3 regions of the Kribbella sp. NPDC055071 genome follow, and region 1 is predicted to be linked to each of the others. Evidence: riboswitches for the same ligand, from Rfam matches in the RefSeq annotation. Region 1 holds a riboswitch; each other region holds the start of a gene.
The links. Region 1 has a riboswitch for cobalamin ahead of ACWF4Z_RS12020 (putative cobaltochelatase). Riboswitches for the same ligand answer to the same signal wherever they lie in the genome.
Positions count from the first base shown of each region.

Region 2: it holds a riboswitch for cobalamin, as region 1 does, so the genes downstream of both, ACWF4Z_RS07835 (ribonucleoside-diphosphate reductase subunit alpha) here and ACWF4Z_RS12020 (putative cobaltochelatase) in region 1, are expected to answer to the same signal.
Region 3: it holds a riboswitch for cobalamin, as region 1 does, so the genes downstream of both, ACWF4Z_RS15580 (ABC transporter substrate-binding protein) here and ACWF4Z_RS12020 (putative cobaltochelatase) in region 1, are expected to answer to the same signal.

Region 1 is NZ_JBSGUS010000005.1:353,661-359,748, forward strand. It holds gene cobN (cobaltochelatase subunit CobN) at 1-1,751, shown strand, start outside; gene surE (5'/3'-nucleotidase SurE) at 1,764-2,528, shown strand; cobalamin riboswitch at 2,640-2,783, shown strand; gene ACWF4Z_RS12020 (putative cobaltochelatase) at 2,855-4,987, shown strand; gene cobO (cob(I)yrinic acid a,c-diamide adenosyltransferase) at 4,989-5,603, shown strand; gene ACWF4Z_RS12030 (cobyrinate a,c-diamide synthase) at 5,597-6,088, shown strand, end outside.
Region 2 is NZ_JBSGUS010000003.1:256,109-262,196, forward strand. It holds gene ACWF4Z_RS07835 (ribonucleoside-diphosphate reductase subunit alpha) at 1-1,224, opposite strand, end outside; cobalamin riboswitch at 1,367-1,522, opposite strand; gene ACWF4Z_RS07840 (DinB family protein) at 1,625-2,245, opposite strand; gene ACWF4Z_RS07845 (Fic family protein) at 2,317-3,603, opposite strand; gene ACWF4Z_RS07850 (MFS transporter) at 4,108-5,565, opposite strand; gene ACWF4Z_RS07855 (ArsR/SmtB family transcription factor) at 5,648-5,989, shown strand; gene ACWF4Z_RS07860 (hypothetical protein) at 6,042-6,088, opposite strand, start outside.
Region 3 is NZ_JBSGUS010000008.1:107,700-113,787, reverse strand. It holds gene ACWF4Z_RS15590 (thiamine pyrophosphate-dependent enzyme) at 1-1,590, shown strand, start outside; gene ACWF4Z_RS15585 (hypothetical protein) at 1,602-2,582, shown strand; cobalamin riboswitch at 2,613-2,796, shown strand; gene ACWF4Z_RS15580 (ABC transporter substrate-binding protein) at 2,826-3,848, shown strand; gene ACWF4Z_RS15575 (FecCD family ABC transporter permease) at 3,845-4,834, shown strand; gene ACWF4Z_RS15570 (FecCD family ABC transporter permease) at 4,831-5,853, shown strand; gene ACWF4Z_RS15565 (ABC transporter ATP-binding protein) at 5,856-6,088, shown strand, end outside.

The DNA of each region.
Region 1 (6,088 bases):
TCCTGCACCTGGACGGGTATCTGTGCGAGATCAAGGACGTGCAGATCCGCGACGGGTTGCACATCCTCGGCGGTGCGCCGACCGGTGAGGCGCGGGTGAACCTGGTCCTCGCCGTACTGCGGGCTCGTCAGCTCTGGGGTGGTTCGTACTCCATCCCTGGGCTGCGGACGGCGCTCGGGAACACGTTCGGGGTGGACGAGGCGGAACTGTTGGCCAATCCGGGGGTTGCCGCCGACCTGGCCGACCTGGCGACGCTCGCCGACCTGCCTGCGGTCAGTGGCGCCGACGGGGTCGACCTGCTCGAGGCGGTCGCGCGGAAGCTGGTTCTCGGGATGGAGACGCTCGGCTGGGACGCGGCGAAGGTTCCGGTCGTGGTGGACGAGGTGCTGGCTCGGGAATCGTCGGAGGTCGAGGCGTCGCTGACCTTCGCGGCGACCGAGGTCGTGCCCCGGCTCGCGCGGACCCCCGATGAGTTGGGGAACGTCCTGCGAGCCCTGGACGGTCGCTTCGTCGAAGCCGGGCCGTCCGGGTCGCCGACGCGCGGGCTGGTCAACGTGCTGCCGACCGGCCGCAACTTCTACGCGGTCGACCCGAAGGCGATCCCGAGCCGCAACGCCTGGGATGTCGGGGTTGCGCTGGCCGACTCGCTGCTCGCCCGGCACCAGGCCGAGACGGGGGAGTGGCCGCGTTCGGTCGGTCTGACCATCTGGGGTACGTCGGCGATGCGGACGCAGGGCGACGACCTGGCCGAGGTGCTGTGGCTGTTCGGCTGCCGCCCGGTCTGGGACGAGGCATCGCGCCGGGTCACCGGGTTCGAGGTGGTCGGTCTGTCCGAGCTGGGCCGGCCCCGGATCGACGTGACGATCCGGATCTCCGGGTTCTTCCGGGACGCCTTCCCGCACGTAGTGGCGTTGCTGGACGAGGCCGTGCGTACGGTCGCCGCCCTCGACGAGCCGGCCACGGACAACTTCCTGCGCGCGCACGTGGACGCGGATGTTGCTGAAGGCAATGACCTGCGGTCGGCGACCGCGCGGGTGTTCGGGTCGAAACCCGGGTCGTACGGAGCTGGACTGCTACCGCTCGTGGACGCGCGGAACTGGCGCACCGACGCCGAGCTGGCCGAGGTCTACGCGGTCTGGGGTGGGTACGCGTACGGCAAGGACCTCGACGGCGCGGAGGCCCGCGGCTCGATGGAACGCGCGTACGCCCGGATCCAGGTCGCGGCGAAGAACGCGGACACCCGCGAGCACGACATCATGGACTCCGACGACTACTTCCAGTACCACGGCGGCATGATCGCGATGGTCCGCCACCTCACCGGTGCGAACCCGAAGGCGTATGTCGGGGATTCCGCCGTACCGGCGCAGGTTCGGACCCGGACGCTGGAGGAGGAGACGAAGCGGGTCTTCCGGGCGCGCGTCGTGAATCCGCGGTGGATGGCGGCGATGCGGCGGCACGGGTACAAGGGTGCGTTCGAGATGGCCGCGACCGTGGACTACCTGTTCGGGTACGACGCGACCGCCGGCGTGGTCGACGATTGGATGTACGAGACGCTGACAACGGAGTACGTCGCGAACCCGGAAATGGCGGAGTTCTTCCGCAAGTCCAACCCGTGGGCGCGGCATGGCATCGCCGAGCGGCTGCTCGAGGCGGCGCAACGTGGTTTGTGGGCGGAGCCGTCACCGGAGGCGCTCGAGACGCTACGAACGGCGGTACTTGAGACGGAAGGTGACATCGAGGACCGCGGCTGATTGGGTGGAGGTATGGCGCCTGAGCAGCTGAGAGTCCTGATCACCAACGACGACGGCTACCAGGCGCCGGGGATCCGCGCGCTCGCTCCCGCGATCGCCGAGCTCGGGTACGACGTCCTCGTGCTCGCGCCGCTCCTGGACGAGAGCGGCGTCGGCTCGGCCCGCGCCGGGATGGTCGGGCGGCCGATCCGGACCGCGACCGAGGAAGAGGGCGGGGTCACCTACATCGGCATCGAAGGTACGCCGGCCCTCGCGGTCACGCTGGCGTCCGTGGGCGCGTTCGGGCGGGCACCGGATCTGGTCCTGTCGGGTATCAATCGGGGCAGCAACCTCGGCGTACCGATCTTCCACTCCGGCACCGTGGCCGCCGCGCTGACCGCGGCCGGGCAAGGCCTGTCAGCCGTTGCCGTCAGCATGGACTCCGAGCGCCCGGCCCACTGGCAGACCGCCGCGACCATCACGGCCGAGGCGCTCGCCTGGATCGTCACCGAGCCCGCCGGCACCACCCTCACCATCAACGTCCCCGACCGGCCGCTCGACCAGCTCGCCGGCGTCCGCCACGCGACCCTGGCCCCGATCAAACGCTCCCGCCTGGTCGGCACCACCGCCCGCAACGGAGATCCGATGATCGAGCTGACAGCCCCGCATCCCGACCCGGTCGCAGGCTCCGACGAGGCCCTGCTCGCCGCCGGCTTCGTGACCGTCACCCCGATCGTCGGCATCCGCGAGATCAAGGACGACACCGCAGCCATCGCCCTCGCCAAACGCTTGTCGTGAAGCTCGTCGGCGCCGCGGCCCTCCAGCTACGACACCTACCTCTGGAACCCCGTCCGGCCCAGGTGATCGGCCGGTGTGAACCTCGTCGCTGAGGGGATCGGTGGGGTGTGTCATGATCGGGCGGACGGATGTGGAGGAACACCGGTGACCGGCTGCGGCGGTATGCGTGGCAGGGAGTCCGGGGCGGTCCCGCCACTGTGACCGGGGAGAGGATCTCCCGGGAGCCAGGACATCCACGTCCGTCGGCCGGACTGCGGTCTCCGTAGTACGGCGTACCGGCGCGGTAGCGGGCGTGGATACCCGCTCGACGAAGGGACCCACCGCTGATGCGGCCTGCCTCACCGTTCACTGGTTTTCCGTTCACCGCGGTGGTGGGGATGGACGACCTGCAGCTCGCACTGATCCTGGCCGCGATCTCACCGGCGATCGGTGGGGTGCTGATCCGGGGCGAGAAGGGTACGGCGAAGTCGACCGCCGTCCGCGCGTTGACCGAGCTCCTGCCGCCGGTGGACGTCGTACCGGGGTGTCGCTTCTCCTGCGATCCTGAGCACCCTGACTCTGCTTGCCCGGACGGCCCGCATGCGCCCGGCAGCGAGACCCGGCCGGCGCGGCTGGTGGAGTTGCCGGTCGGTGCGACCGAGGACCGCGTGCTCGGGTCGCTGCATCTCGAGAGGGCGCTGACCGAGGGCGTCACGGCGTACGAACCGGGTCTGCTGGCGGCGGCCCATCGCGGGCTCCTGTACGTCGATGAGGTCAACCTCCTGCATGACCACTTGGTCGATGTCCTGCTGGACGCGGCCGCGATGGGCCGTGCGACCGTCGAGCGCGACGGGGTCTCGGTCACGCACCCGGCGCGCTTCGTACTGGTCGGCACGATGAACCCGGAGGAGGGTGAGCTGCGGCCGCAGCTGCTCGACCGGTTCGGCCTGACCGTCGACGTCGTCGCCAGCCGGGATCCCGCCGTACGCGTCGAGGTCATGCGCGCACGACTCGGGTACGAGGCCGATCCCGCTGCCTTCGTGGCGTGGTACGACGGCCCGCAGCGGGAACTCGCCGAACGGATCGTCAAGGCCCGCGACCTGATCTCCGAGGTGATCCTGACCGACGCCGCCCTCCGCCAGATCGCCGAGATCTGTGCGTCGTTCGACGTCGACGGCATGCGCGCCGACCTGGTCACCGCACGAACCGCCGTCGCCCACGCAGCCTGGTCCGGCCGCGCAGTCGTCGAGGTAGAAGACGTCCGAGCCGCCGCCAAACTAGCCCTCCCACACCGCCGCCGCCGAAACCCCTTCGACGCCCCAGGCCTGGACGAAGACCAACTAGAACAAGCAATCAACAACAGCACCCCACCCCCAGAAGACCCGGACGACGACCCAGACGGCCCCGACACGCCCCCGCCCACCGGCGGCTCGGACACATCCGACGACAGCAACCCGGCGGACGCCGCCAACGACCGCAACCCGGGTGACGCCTCCGACGGCAGGAACCCGGCCGATGGCCGGGACGCCTCGGACCACCGCAACCCAGAGGATGGGCAGGTCGCTCACGACCCCGCCACCGGGCCGGACGTTGCCCGGGACTCGGCCGACCCGGATCCGGCCGACAGTCGCCCCGGCCAACCTGCGCCGGTTGGTGATGTGGTTGGGAGCTCGGAGCCGTACAAGGCTCGGTTGTTGAGTGTGCAGGCGGCCGGTGCTGGTGTTGCTGGGCGGAGGTCTCGGGCAATTACTGAGGTGGGACGCGTGGTTGGTGACCGGGGTCGGAACGGACGGGAGTCGGGTCGACCGCACTTGCTCGCGACCATTCGGTCGGCGGCTCCGCATCAGCGTGCGCGTGGTCGCGTCGGGGCGGGACTCGTCGTACGGCCTGCCGACGTCCGGCTCTCTGTGCGGGAAGGGCGTGAGGGAAACCTCGTGTTGTTCTGTGTGGATGCGTCGGGCTCGATGGGGACGAAGAAGCGGATGGGGGAGGTGAAGACCGCGATCGTCTCGCTCCTGCTTGACGCCTACCAGCGTCGTGACACCGTCGGCCTGGTCACGTTCGCCGGCGCGACGGCCACCGTCGCCTTGCCACCGACCGGCAGCGTGGAGACCGCCGTACGACGGTTGGAGTCGCTTCCGACCGGTGGGCGCACGCCACTGGCCGAAGGGCTGCTCCAAGCCGCGGAGGTGCTCCGGATCGCCGCCATCCGTGACCCACGCCGCCGTCCGCTGCTGGTCCTCGTCACCGACGGACGCGCTACCCAAGGAGACAATGCCTTCGCCCGCGCGCGGCAGGCCGCCGGATGGCTCGCCCAGCAAGGGATCGCGGCCGTTGTGGTCGACTGCGAACCGCATCGCGGCGTCCGACTCGGTCTGGCCGCAGAGCTCGCCGCCGACCTGGCCGCGGAGTACCTGGATCTCGGCGAAGTTGCCGCAGGCAACCTCGTCCGCACCGTGACCGACCGCCGGGCGGCCTGACATGCCACAGGGACAACCGACGTCGGTACCGCAGGACGGTCTCACCACCCGGCAACGCCGGAACCGCCCGTTGCTGATGGTGCACACCGGCGAGATGAAGGGAAAGTCGACGGCCGCCTTCGGGATGGCTCTGCGCGGCTGGAACCAGGGCTGGAATATCGGCGTGTTCCAGTTCGTGAAGAGCGCGAAGTGGAAGGTCGGCGAGGAAGGCGCGTTCAAGGCGCTCGGTCAGTTGCACGAGGCAACCGGTGAGGGTGGGCCGGTCGAGTGGCACAAGATGGGCGAGGGCTGGAGTTGGTCGCGTAAGGCCGGCACCGAAGCGGACCACGCCGCCGACGCGCTCGAGGGCTGGCGGGAGATCCAGCGCCGGATCGCCGCCGAGACCCACGATCTCTACGTCCTGGACGAGTTCACGTACCCGATGAAGTGGGGCTGGGTCGACGTCGACGAGGTGGTCAACACGTTGGTGAATCGCCCAGGCCACCAGTACGTGGTGATCACCGGACGTAACGCCGACCAGCGGCTCATCGACGCCGCTGACCTCGTCACCGAGATGACCAAGCTCAAACACCCGATGGACGCCGGCCAGAAGGGCCAGAAGGGCATCGAGTGGTGATCCCCCGGATCGTGGTGGCGGCGCCTTCCTCCGGGGCGGGGAAGACGACGGTCGCGGTCGGGCTGATGGCCGCCTTGCGCGGAGCCGGTCACGCGGTGGCCGGGTTCAAGGTCGGGCCCGACTACATCGACCCCGGCTTCCATGCGGTCGCGACGGGACGTCCCGGACGGAATCTCGACCCGATGCTGTCCGGCGAAGAACGCGTTGCGCCACTGTTCGTTCACGGCTCGGCGGACGCGGATCTCGCCGTGATCGAGGGCGTGATGGGCCTGTACGACGGCGCCCTCGGGACCGAGGGGTATGCCTCCACGGCGCACGTCTCCAAGTTGCTCAAGGCACCGGTCGTGCTGGTGGTCGACGCGTCGGCGGCAGGTCGCAGTGTTGGCGCTGTCGTCCAAGGTTTCGTTGCCTTCGACACCGAAGTGCGGATCGTCGGGGTGATCCTGAACAAGGTCGGCTCGGACCGGCACGAGGCTGAGGTCCGT
Region 2 (6,088 bases), on a different contig from region 1:
GCCGCGGATGTGCGCACCGATGCCGCGGACCGGAGTCCAGTCGTTGCCGAGTCCACCGGAGTACTTCGCGAGCAGTGCGTTGTTGCGGATGCCGTTGAAGATGCCGGACAGATCGTCCTCGACCGTGGTGAGGAAGCACGACGACAGCTGCGGTCGCGTCGTACCGGCGTTGAACAGCGTCGGCGTCGACGACATGAAGCGGAACGAGCTGAGCAGCTCGTAGAACTGGATCGCGCGTGCCTCCCGGTCGTCCTCGCGTAGTGCCATCCCCATCGCGACGCGGAGGAAGAACGCCTGCGGGAGCTCGAACCGGACCTTGTCGATGTGGAGCAGGTAGCGGTCGTAGAGCGTCTGCAGGGCGAGGAAGGTGAAGTTCAGGTCGCGCTCGGGGCGGATCGCGGCGGCGAGCCGGTCCAGGTCGAACGTCGCGAGCTCGGGGTCCAGGTGCCCAGCCTCGACACCGACCTGGATGTAGCGCGGGAAGTAGTCGACGTACGCCTCGGTCATGTCGGCCTGGCTGGCCTGCCGAGCCTCGCCGTGCACGCGGCCGAGGGCCTCGCGCCGGATCTGGTCCTGCAGCAGCCGGGAGGCTGCGAAGCTGTACTGCGGCTCGGTCTCGACGTACGACCGGGCGGCCATCACGAGCGCGAGCTCGACCTCGTGCTGCGCGATGCCGTCGTAGCAGGAGCCGAGGGTCTCGTTCAGGATCAGCTCGGGGTCGACCGAGTCGAGGCCCTCCGCCGCCTCGCCGACAATGACGCGCAACCGGTCGACGTCGAGCGGCGTCCGGGTGCCGTCGGCCGCGCGGACGGTCAGCGCCGGCTTCTCGGTGATGCCGGCCGGATCGGCTGGGGTGCGGGCCTTGGTCCGCTCCTCGCGGTACAGGACATATGCACGGGCGACCTGATGCTCACCGGCACGCATGAGCGCCAGCTCGACCTGGTCCTGGATGTCCTCGACCTGGACGCTGCGACGGGCGTCGCCGCGGCTGGTCAGGGCACCCACGACCCGGCCGGTCAGGTCGGCGACCAGGTCACGGACACGGTGGGTGGCGCCGGCCTCGGCGCCCTCGACGGCGAGGAACGCCTTGCTCATGGCGACCGAGATCTTGGTCGGGTCGAACGGGGTGCTGCTGCCGTCGCGGCGGACGACGGTCAGCTCGGTCGACAGGTCTGCCCAGGAATCCGGGCCGGCCTGATCGGCGGCACGGGAGGACGAAGCGATGGTCACAGGTGCTCTCTCCACGGAAGTCACGGAGGTCCTCGACCAGTGCGCGGGCAGGCGCACGGCGTCACGGCCGAACCGGCCGGGAACACTGCCGTCACGCCCTGCGACCCACCCGCGAGGTCTCGGACCGCGCGCACCGGCGGTGCGCGCGCCGGTGGCAGGTATCCGGACTCGCGGAGGGTCTCCGCTCACCGTTGCGGGGCAGCTCCGGAGTTTCACCGGATTCCCCTGTTGCCTCGGAATGACCCACATGTTGTGGTGCCGACCACTCCGAACCACCAGCACTAGTGATGCTAGGACCTCGCGCCGACAATTCCCGGCATCGCCACGCCGAGCCGCGCGTGTCGCGGCGTGTCGCGCCGCCGGTCGGTCCAGGGGTCGCTCCTGGGGCGGGTCCTCACGCGGCGACCGCATACAGATCCTGCAGCGTCATGATCTCCGAGCCGTGATGAATCAGCTCGCGATTCAGCCTGAGGACGACGTGCCCGAACGGCTCGCCCGCGTCCAACTCGGTCGCCTGGCTGAGGCCGACCGTCATCGCCTGATCCTCGTCGAGGGCGGCGATCGATTCCTGCCACGCATCGACCCAATGGGTCAGCCAGGCGACCGCATCCCGCGCGTTGCCGTGCAGCGTGATGTCGGCACGTCCCTGCCGGCTGGCGCCGAAGGTCCACTCCCAGCGCTCGAAGAAGGTCTCGGTCAGGTGGGCGATCAGCCAGGCGATCGTGCGAGGACCGCGATGGTCCGGTTCGTCCGGCCACTGCGCCACCCACTCGCCGGTCCCCAGTGATCGGAACCGGCCGGCGTATTGCCGTCGTACGACGGTCAGGGCCTCGCTGCTCGGACGCCAGAAGTACTGCTCGTCGGTCAGTTGGGCGAGTCGACCGGACAACACCATCCAGCTGAAGCCGAGCTGGCCGCGCACCATCGCCATCGCGGATGGGCGGTGCAGGATGTCCCAGTCGAACGGCTCCGGCATCACGGTCCTCACGCTCCCCGTCTCAATGATTGAGCTCACCGTCCGGGCGTCCCTATTTGGCGACGCGATCGAACATGTGTTCGAATCATGTCCTGACGGGAAGGGGAAAGTCAATGCGGATGGTGTGTTGGTTCTGGCCTCGACGGGACTGGTCTGCTAGGCGGTTCGATGCGCGTATCGGCGGCCGGGCTGGCGAAGCGGCGTTCGAGCAGGGTGAAGGCGTCGATCAGCTCGGGGGCTTCGTAGACACGGTTGCGGCGCCCGTCGGTGACTTCGCGCAGGACCCTCGTTTCGACCAATCGCGCAAGCCCTTGGTTGGCGGCTTGCTGAGATCGGTCGATGAGCTGCGCGGCGGCCGCGAGCGTCAGTACGGGCGCCGCCGGCAGCGACTCGATCAGCAGGTCGACCGCGGATCCGGCCCGGACTGGAGCCGCTCGGTCGCGCCACGCGGTCTTGAGATCGGTCGCGGTCTGTTCGAAGCGGGCCGCCTCCGCGGTGGCGTGGCTGCAGGCCATGGCGAACAACCGGAGCCACGGATTCGCGGCCGTGCGGGCCTTGGTCGTGGTCGGGCGTCCGACGTACCGGAAGGCGGTGAGTGCCTCGACGTACTGCGCGGCGTGGGTGGCGAGCGACAGCGACACCGGTGGCACGGTTCGTGAGACGAGTCCGTCGGCCCGCAGGATCATGTGGATCAGGGCACGCCCGGTCCGACCGTTGCCATCGGCAAATGGATGGATGGTCTCGATCTGCGCGTGGGCGATCGCGGTCTTGGCGAGCACGGGCAGCGGGGACTGGCGGACGAACGTCATCAGGTCGGTCAGGAGGTCAGGGACCAGCTGGGCCGGCGGTGGGACGTAGTACGCCTCGGCGGGAGAGCGGCCACCGATCCAGTTCTGCAGGTAGCGGACCTTCCCACCGAACTCTGGTGTCGGGGACTGTGCCATCAGCCGGCGGTGCGCCTCGAGCAAGTGGTCGAGCTCGAGCTTGTCGCCGGCCTGGACGGACTCCGTCACCCACGTCATCGCGTCGACCGCGCCGAGCACCTCCTCGGCGGTTAGATCACCAGGCCCGCTGGTGGTGCGATCGCGGAGTACGTCGGCCTTGAGTAGTCGGCGCGCGCCGACCACGAGACCCTCGATCTGCGACGACCCGACGGCTTCGGCGCGCAGGAGGAGCCGCGCGAGCGCCTCGCTGTTCGTCAGGACCGCGGCGGTCGCGTCCAGCCGGGCCAGATCGCCGGCGGCGTCTTCCAGCGCGGCGAGGACGTCGTCGCTCAGGTCGAACTCGCGGCCGACGAGTGGGTCCGGGAAGTACAGCTCGTACGACCCGCCCAGCCGCTCCGCCCGGGTGAACCCGTCCGGGTGCCCAGGCCACCGATGCAACTCGACCCGTGCCATACCCTTATTCAAGCTTAGTTCTCAACCTTGAACAAGGGTGGCGTCCAAGTAACCCTGCGACCGTTCACCACGCGCCATCGAAACGCGGCAGAATCAGCATCCTGCCCGGACTGTGCACCAATGTCACACACCGGCCGACACGGAAGGACTGGCGATGACCGACACCGAGCCGCAGGACGAGCAGTCAGGCCTGCTGCACACTCGGCGAACACCTCCCACACCGCCACCACGAGGCAACCGAAGACGTCACGAAGGCCGAAGAAGAAGTCGACTTCGACCTGGACACCGACTCGGGTCATCCCCACCTCCACCACCCCGACGGCAACACCTTCGATCAAACCAAAGACATCTCCTACGGCAACCTCCCCGACGAGTAAGCGGGGCCGTTCCCGCACCGGCAGGCGACGACGCGCGTCGTGCGCTTGGGCTGGATGCGCGGGCCGCGCCGGCCGAGGGGCGTCCCGCCGGCGCCGCGCCGGCTGACAGGCGTCCCCGCCGGTGGGCCTAAGGGGCTTTGGTTGTGGCGAGGGGGTTGGGGGTCGGGGCGGTGGGGGTTTTGGTGAGGAGGGTTATGAGGGCTACGAGGATGAGCATGACGGTCAGGGTGGACCACGTGGCGGTTGTGGCGGCGGTTGCGTAGTGGGCTCGGTCTGTGTGAGGACCTAGGGCGGCGAAGAAGGCGGTGCCGATGATCGCGATGCCGGTGACGTTGGCGAACTGTTGGGTGGTGGAGAGGAGGCCGGCGGCTGCGCCGGACTGGGTGGGGCGTACGTGGGTCATCGGCGTACCGATGAGGGACGGCAGGATGAGGCCGTTGCCCAGGCCGATGATGGCGAAGGCGGCGATCAGCCACCAGGCGGTGATGTGGCCGCCCAGGGTTTGGAGGGCGACGGCTTCCAGGAGGGTTCCGGCTGCGCTGATCAGGCCGCCCGCCACCAGGATGCGGGTTCCCGCTCGAGCGAGCAGCCGGCGGCTGAGGAGCGCAGCGGCGATGGCGAGCACGGCCATCGGCAGGAAGGCCGCGCCGGCTTGTAGTGCGGTCAGGCCCAGGCCGTCCTGCAACGTCAGGCTCAGCACGAAGATCGAGCTGCCGAACGCGACCATGAAGGCCGCGTTGACCGCGAGACCCAACCCGAAGCCGTGGTTGGCGAACAGGCCGAGGTCGACGAGCGGCGCTCGGCCGGTGCGGGCCAGTCGGCGCTCCCAGGCCAGTGCGGCCGACATCGCCGGCACCGAAGCGATCAGCAGGATCCACGCCCACGCCGGCCAACCGACGGCGCGGCCGATGATCAGCGGTACCAAGGCCAGCGCGAGCGAGCCGGAGACGGCCAGTACGCCGATGCCGTCGAGCGACGTGTGTCGGCGTGGATCGGTCGTCGGCAGGACTCGCCGGGCGGCGAGGAGGAGGACCGCACCGATTGGCAGGTTGACCAGGAAGACCGGCCGCCAGCCGTAGCCCACCAGCAACAGCCCTCCGAGGATCTGGCCGCAGATTCCGCTGATGCCGCCGATGCTCGCGAACCACGCCAGCGGTCGAGCCCGTTCGCCGGCCTCGTAGTGAGCGGTGATCAGCGCGAGGACCTGAGGAACCATCGCGGCCGCGGCCAGCCCTTGCGCGAAGCGAGCCGCGACCAGTTCGGACGGCGTCAGTGCCGCTGCGCAGAGTCCGGATGCCACGGAGAAACCGGCGATCCCTAGCAGGAAGACCCGGCGGTGGCCGAAGAGGTCTCCCAGTCGGCCGCCGGTCACGACGCCCGCGGCGTACGCGAAGACGTACGCGCCGACGACCAGCTCCAGGGCGGCCGGTCCGGCGCCGAGGTCGTGACGCAGCGCCGGCAAGGCGACGTTGACCACGTTGCCGTCGAATCCGTACATGAAGAACGCGCCGAGGAGCACCGGCAGCATCAGCCGGTTCCGGGTGCCGAGCATCCGTGTCTCCATCCGTCGAGACTCATCGATCATGTCGATGATTATCGAACAGTACGATGATCATCGACGGTTGACAAGCGTCGACCGTTGATGGGTATCGAACTAAGGTGGAGGTATGAACAGCGAGGTCATCGGCGACAGAAACCTGCCCGTGGCGGAGTTCCGCCTGCCCAAGGTGCTCACGGCGCTCGGGGATCCTGCGCGGCTCGCGGCGGTCAGGACGCTGGCGGGGATGGACAGCTCACCGTGCAACGAGCTCTACCACGCGGCCGGCCTGACGATCAGCCGCTCGACGTTCTCGCACCATCAGAAGATCCTGCGCGAGGCCGGGGTGATCAGCGAACGCATCCACGGCGCCCAACGCATTCTGGCCCTCCGTCGCGACGACCTCGATGCCTGCTTCCCGGGCCTACTCGACGCGGTCCTGACAACCTCCGACGTGCTGGCCGGGCGCTGACCTGGCGGTCAGCCTCGGCGGACTGGATTCGACGGAGGTTGCAAGGCGGGGCTCAGCGTTTGCGGGGGCCTCGGAAGGCTACGTAGAGGATGGAGACTC
Region 3 (6,088 bases), on a different contig from region 1:
GTGCGGCACGAAGAGGCCGGGGCGTTCGCGGCCGGCGCGCAGGCCGCGCTGACCGGCAAGCTGGGCGTCTGCATGGGGACCGTCGGGCCGGGCGCGATCCATTTGCTGAACGGGTTGTACGACGCGGCCAAGTCGCGGGTGCCGGTGCTCGCGATCTGCGGCCAGGTGCCGCGCGAGGAGATCGGCAGCGACTTCTTCCAGGAGGTCGACAACGACGCGCTGTTCGCCGACGTGGCCGTCTTCTCCGCGACCGTGATGACGGCCGAGCAGGCACCCGGACTGATCGAGCAGGCGGTCAACGCAAGCCTGACCGAGCGCGGGGTCGCGGTGCTGTCGTTCCCTGGTGACGTGGGTGGTCTGGAGTTGCCGCACGGTACGGCGGTGCCGCGGTTCGTCGAGCCGGCGTCGCAGACCGTTCCGGCACCGGACGAGTTGGCTGCGGTCGCTGCGGTGCTGAACGCCGCCAAGAATGTGACGCTCCTGGTCGGAATGGGCGCTCGGGAGGCGCTGTCCGAGGTGCAGGAGCTGGCTGCGACGTTGGCTGCACCGACGGTGTTGACGCTGAAGGCGAAAGAAGGGTTCGAGGAGCAGTTGCCGCAGGAGGTCGGGCAGTCGGGGCTGATCGGCAACCATGCCAGCAAGGTCGCGTTCGACGGGTGCGACGTGTTGTTCCTGGTCGGGACGGACTTCCCGTACCGCGAATTCCTGCCGGCCGGGAAGACCGTCGTGCAGCTCGATCTGCGCGGGGCGCACATCGGGCGGCGGATCAGCGCGGCGCACGCGCTGGTCGGGCATGCGAAACCGACGCTCGCGCAGTTGCTTCCGTTGCTCGAGGCAAAGACCGACACCGGGCACCTGGACAAGGCCCGGTCGACGTACGAATCCTGGCGGAAGCGGCAGCAGCAATTCACCGATCCGGGCTTCGACCACAAGGCGAAGGGGCTGCTGCGGCGCAAGGTGGACAACCCGGACGGTCGGATCCGGCCCGAGCTCCTCGCCGCCGTGGTCGATCGGCATGCGGCCGACGACGCGGTGTTCACGACCGATACCGGGATGTCGACGGTGTGGTTGTCACGGTTCGTCCGGATGCGCGGGTCGCGGCGCCTGGTCGGGTCGTACAACCTCGGTTCGATGGCGAACGCGATGCCGCAGGCGCTCGGGCTCGCCGCGGCGGATCGGGATCGCCAGGTCGTCGCGTTCTGTGGTGACGGCGGACTGTCGATGCTGCTCGGCGACCTGATCACCGCGGTGTCCTATCAGCTGCCGGTGAAGCTCGTGGTCTTCGACAACGGGCGGCTCGGGATGGTGAAGCTCGAGATGGAGCAGGTCGGGCTGCCGGAGTACGGGACCAAGCTCGCGAATCCGGACTTCGCCGCGGTCGCGACGGCGATCGGGCTGACCGGGATCCGGGTGGAGAAGCCGGACGAGGTGGAAGCAGCGGTGCAGCAGGCGTTCGCGACGCCCGGGCCCGTGCTCCTCGACGTACTGACGAATCCCGACGAGGTGTCGGTGCCGCCGCAGGTGACGGTGAGCCAGGGCTGGGGGTTCGCGATCGCGAAGAGCAAGGAGTTCCTCGAAAGCTTTGAGTAGTGTGGGTGACCATGCGCATGCGTTCGGTAGTAGGGCTCATCGGGGTTGCCGCGGTGCTGGCGGGATGCAGCGGCCCCGGTCAGGAGAACGCTCCCAACGTGCCGCCGCTCGTCTCGGTGAGCTCGCAGACACCGTCGGACATCCCCACGCCAACGCCGTCGGCCACGCCCTCGGAGACCCCCAGCGGGTCGAAGGTCGCCGACACGTTGTGTGTGCGGATGGACCCGACGCTCGTGCAGTCGACGCTCGCCGTTGCGACGGTGCAGATCGAGCCCGCGCAGCTTCCGGCCGACTTCGGGTTGCCGACGTACGACGTCTGTCAGCTCGCGCTCAGCACCAAGGCCGGTGGCCCGGTCCTCAAGGTCGAGACTTCGGTGCTCCCGGCAACCAAATCGACACTCACCTCAACCCTGAAGGCCTACACGGCCACGAAGGCTGAGCCGGCCAAGCCTGCGCTCGTGGGCGAGGCCGGATACGGGACGAGCACGTTCGTGGTGTTCCTGCTGCAAGGGCGCTTGTACCGGGTCATCGGACCGCAGGCGACGCTGGCGAAGTACGTCGTACTGGGTCAGGACGTCGCCAAGCAGGCGCCCGGCTTGCCCGACCCGCGGCCGGACATCCTGCAGTCGGATTGCGAGCGTGGGTCGTCCCTCGCCGAGAAGGTGATGGGCGCTCCGGCGACAGCTCGCCGTGACGGCGAGAGCCGGCCCGGTGACCTGGTCTGCGGGTGGGTCACCGCGGACAGCGTGCTGTCGACCTCGGTACGACGTACCCGGAAGGCGGAAGCGCTGATGGCGCCGATCCGCGCCGCCAAGACCTCCCAGCCGATCCCGCTGGGTGACGAGGGGTACGTCGACATCGCCACCGGCCGCACCACGATCCGGGTCGGCGACGACAAGCTGATCGAGCTGGTCCCGCTCCCGGCCCGCGCGGTCGATGTGGACCTGATGACGTCGTTCGCGCTCGCGATGGCTCCGCTCTACACCCGCTGAGCAGCCGTACCTGCGATCGAATCGCGGATGTTACTGTGGCGGCGTCGTGGTGCTCGGGAAGCCGGTGAGATACCGGAGCGGCCCTCGCCACTGTGATCGGGATTTCCGCCTGTCGTTCCGTTGAGGAGACCACTGGCCGCGTGCGGCTGGGAAGGTCAGACCGGTGGATGCTGTACCCGTCAGCCAGGAGACCGGCCACGGCGCGTCAGACCCGTCCACGAGGTGCTGGAGGAGCGGTCCGTCATGGCCGTTGTGCGCGTTGTCGCTGTTGTCCTGTCCCTGTCCTTGCTGTCGGCCTGTGGTCCGGCCGCGACCGCGGAGAACGGTCCCGGCGCGATCACCGTGAAGAACTGCGGGATCGACGTCACCGTCGACGGTCCACCGAAGCGGGTGTTCGCGGCGTACCAGCCAGCCATCGAGCTGGCGCATGCGCTCGGGATCTCGGATCGGCTCGTGGGGACGGCGTACCTGGATGCCAAGGTCCTGCCGGAGTACACGGCGGCCCAGGCCGAGGCGAAGTACTACAAGAACCTGCCGAGCCGCGAGCAGTTGCTCAGCCTGGATCCGGACTTCGTGTTGTCCGGGTTCAACGACGTCTTCAGTTCCGCCGGCAGCGATTCGAGCTTCGGCAGTCGCAAGAGCCTGAGCGAGCTCGGGGTGCGGACGTGGATCTTCAGTCCGCTCTGCCCGACCGCGGATGGCAAGGGCGACGAGGCGATCGACCCCGCGACGGTCTCGATGGACAACGTGTACGCCGATCTGCGTGATCTCGGCCGGATCTTCGACGTCGAGGACAAGGCGGAAGCCGTGATCGCCGACCAGCAGCGGCGGATCGCTGCCGTGGCGGAGAAGGTGAAGGGTGCCGATCGGCCGACGGTCGCGATTCTGCGGCCCGGGCTGGAGGGCGGCGGGATGACAGTGTCCGGTGGTCCCGACTTCGGTACCGTCCTGATCCGGCAGGCGGGTGGGACGAACGCGTTCGCCGACCTCACGTCCAAGCGGAACGTGAAGATCAGCGTCGAGGAGTTCATCAAGCGCGACCCCGACTACGTGCTGATCAGCGGTTGCTGTGATGCCGGGCTCACGCCGGCCTCGTCGCAGGCGGATGTGGACAAGCTGCTGGCGAACCCGGCGTACGCGAACCTGAAGGCGGTCCGCAATCATCGCGTGATTCCGTGGCTGTTCGCCAATCACTCGGCCGGCGTTCGCGGCGCCTACAGCACCGAGAACATCGCGCAGCTCATCCACCCCGACCTGGTCAAGTGAAACGTGCGGCCGGGCTGCTGGTCTGCTGTGTCGTGCTGGGACTTGCGGTGCTCTTGTCGCTGATTGTCGGCAATCAGTTGTTCGCGCCGCACGACGTGTACCTGGCGATGGCGGACTTCAGCGGCAGTGATTCCGATCGGGTGATCAGGTACCTACGGCTGCCGCGGACCCTGTCCGGCCTGCTGGTCGGCGTTGCCCTCGGGCTGTCGGGTGGGCTGATGCAGGGCGTGACCCGGAACCCGCTGGCCGACCCGGGGATCCTCGGCGTGAACGCGGGCGCTGCGCTGGCCGTGGTGGCCGCGATCGGGCTGTTCGGGGTGACCAGCCTGACCGGGTACGTCTGGTTCGCGATGGGCGGGGCGTTGGTGGCGACAGTGGTCGTCTACCTCGTCGGCGCGATCGGTCGGGGTGGGGCGACACCGGTCAAGCTTGCGTTGGCCGGCGCCGCGATCTCGGCGTTGCTCGGGTCGGTGACGTCTGCGGTCACCCTGCTCGATCTGTCGACGTTGAACGAGTTCCGGTTCTGGGTGGTCGGGTCGCTGACGTTGGCCGATCAGGGAATCGTCGGCCAGGCGGTTCCGTTCATTGCCGTGGGCACCGTTCTGGCGCTCGTGCTCGGGCGCTCGCTCAACCAGCTTGCGCTGGGCGACGAGCTGGCGCGGACGCTCGGAACGCGGATCATGCTCGTGCGGGTGCTCGCCGGCCTTGCCGTCGTCGTTCTGGCCGGTACGGCGACCGCTGTCGCCGGACCGATCGCATTTCTCGGCCTCGCCGTACCGCATGTCGCCCGGACGATCGTCGGCACGGACTACCGCTGGATCCTGCCGTGGTCGATGGTGCTGGCGCCCGCCGTACTGCTGCTCGCCGACGTCCTCGGACGGTTGGTCGTCCGGCCCGCCGAGCTGCAGGTCGGGATCGTCACCGCATTGATCGGAGCGCCGCTCTTCATCGCGTTGGTGCGCCGCCGAAGGACCGCCGACCTGTGAAGACGATCAGAGTCGGACCCATCTCCACGCGGGTGGATTCCGGCAGCGTCGTGATCTCCGTGGTCGCGTGGCTGCTGACCTTGATCATCGGCGCGGTGTCGTTGACTCTCGGCGACTACAAGATCCCGCTCTCCTCCGTCCTGGAAACCCTGGCCGGGCAGGGTTCGTTGATCACGCACGACGTGGTCGTGAACAACCGCTTGCCACGGGTCCTGGTCGCGATCGGCGTCGGTACGGCGTTCGCGATTTCGGGCGCGATCTTCCAGCGGCTGGCCCGCAACCCCCTGGTCAGCCCGGACCTGATCGGAGTCAACGCGGGCGCGGCGTTGGCCGCCGTGCTGATGATCACGGTCCTCGGCAGCGGGTGGATCCCGGCCGGCGCGTTGACCGGGTCGTTGCTGTCGGCAATCGCTGTGTATCTGCTTGCCTATCGCAACGGGATCTCCGGGTACCGGCTGGTCCTGGTCGGAGTCGGTGTGACCGCGATCATCGGATCGTTGACGGCGTACCTGCTGACACTGGCGGACATCTACACCGCGAAGAGTGCGTCGATGTGGCTGGCCGGGAGCTTGGCCGGTCGATCATGGGCGCAGGTCGTCCTGATCGGCGCGACGCTGGTCGTGGCGCTGCCGATGGCCTTGGCTGCCGCACGCCAGCTTCGGCTGCTCGAGCTCGGGGACGACTTGGCGCGGACGCTCGCGGGTCGGGTCGAGGTCTCGCGTGGGGTATTGATCGCGGTCGGGGTGGTGCTTGCCGCGTTCGCCACTGCTGCGGCGGGGCCGATCGGCTTCGTCGCGTTGGTGGCACCGCAACTCGCGCGTCGGCTGGTTGCCGAGCGGGTGGCAGGACTACTCGCGGCCGGGGCGATCGGAGCGTTGCTGGTGGTTGGTTCGGACCTGGTCGCGCGCGAGATCTTCGCGCCGACCGCACTGCCCGTCGGCGTCGTCACCGCGTTCCTCGGTGCGCCGTACCTGCTGATCCTGATGGCCCGCGCCAACCGCGTCGGCCGAGGAGGCTGATGATGACCGTCCTACGCACCGATGACCTGACCCTCGCGTACGACGGGACTCCCGTCGTACGGCGATTGTCGACGACCATCCCGGCGGAGCGGATCACGGTGATCGTCGGCGCGAACGCGTCCGGCAAGTCGACGTTGTTGCGCGGGCTGGCTCGGCTGCTCACGCCTCGCGGTGGGACCGTTTATCTGGACGATGTGGATCTGGCGAAGCTGAGTGGATCGCGGCTGGCGCGGAA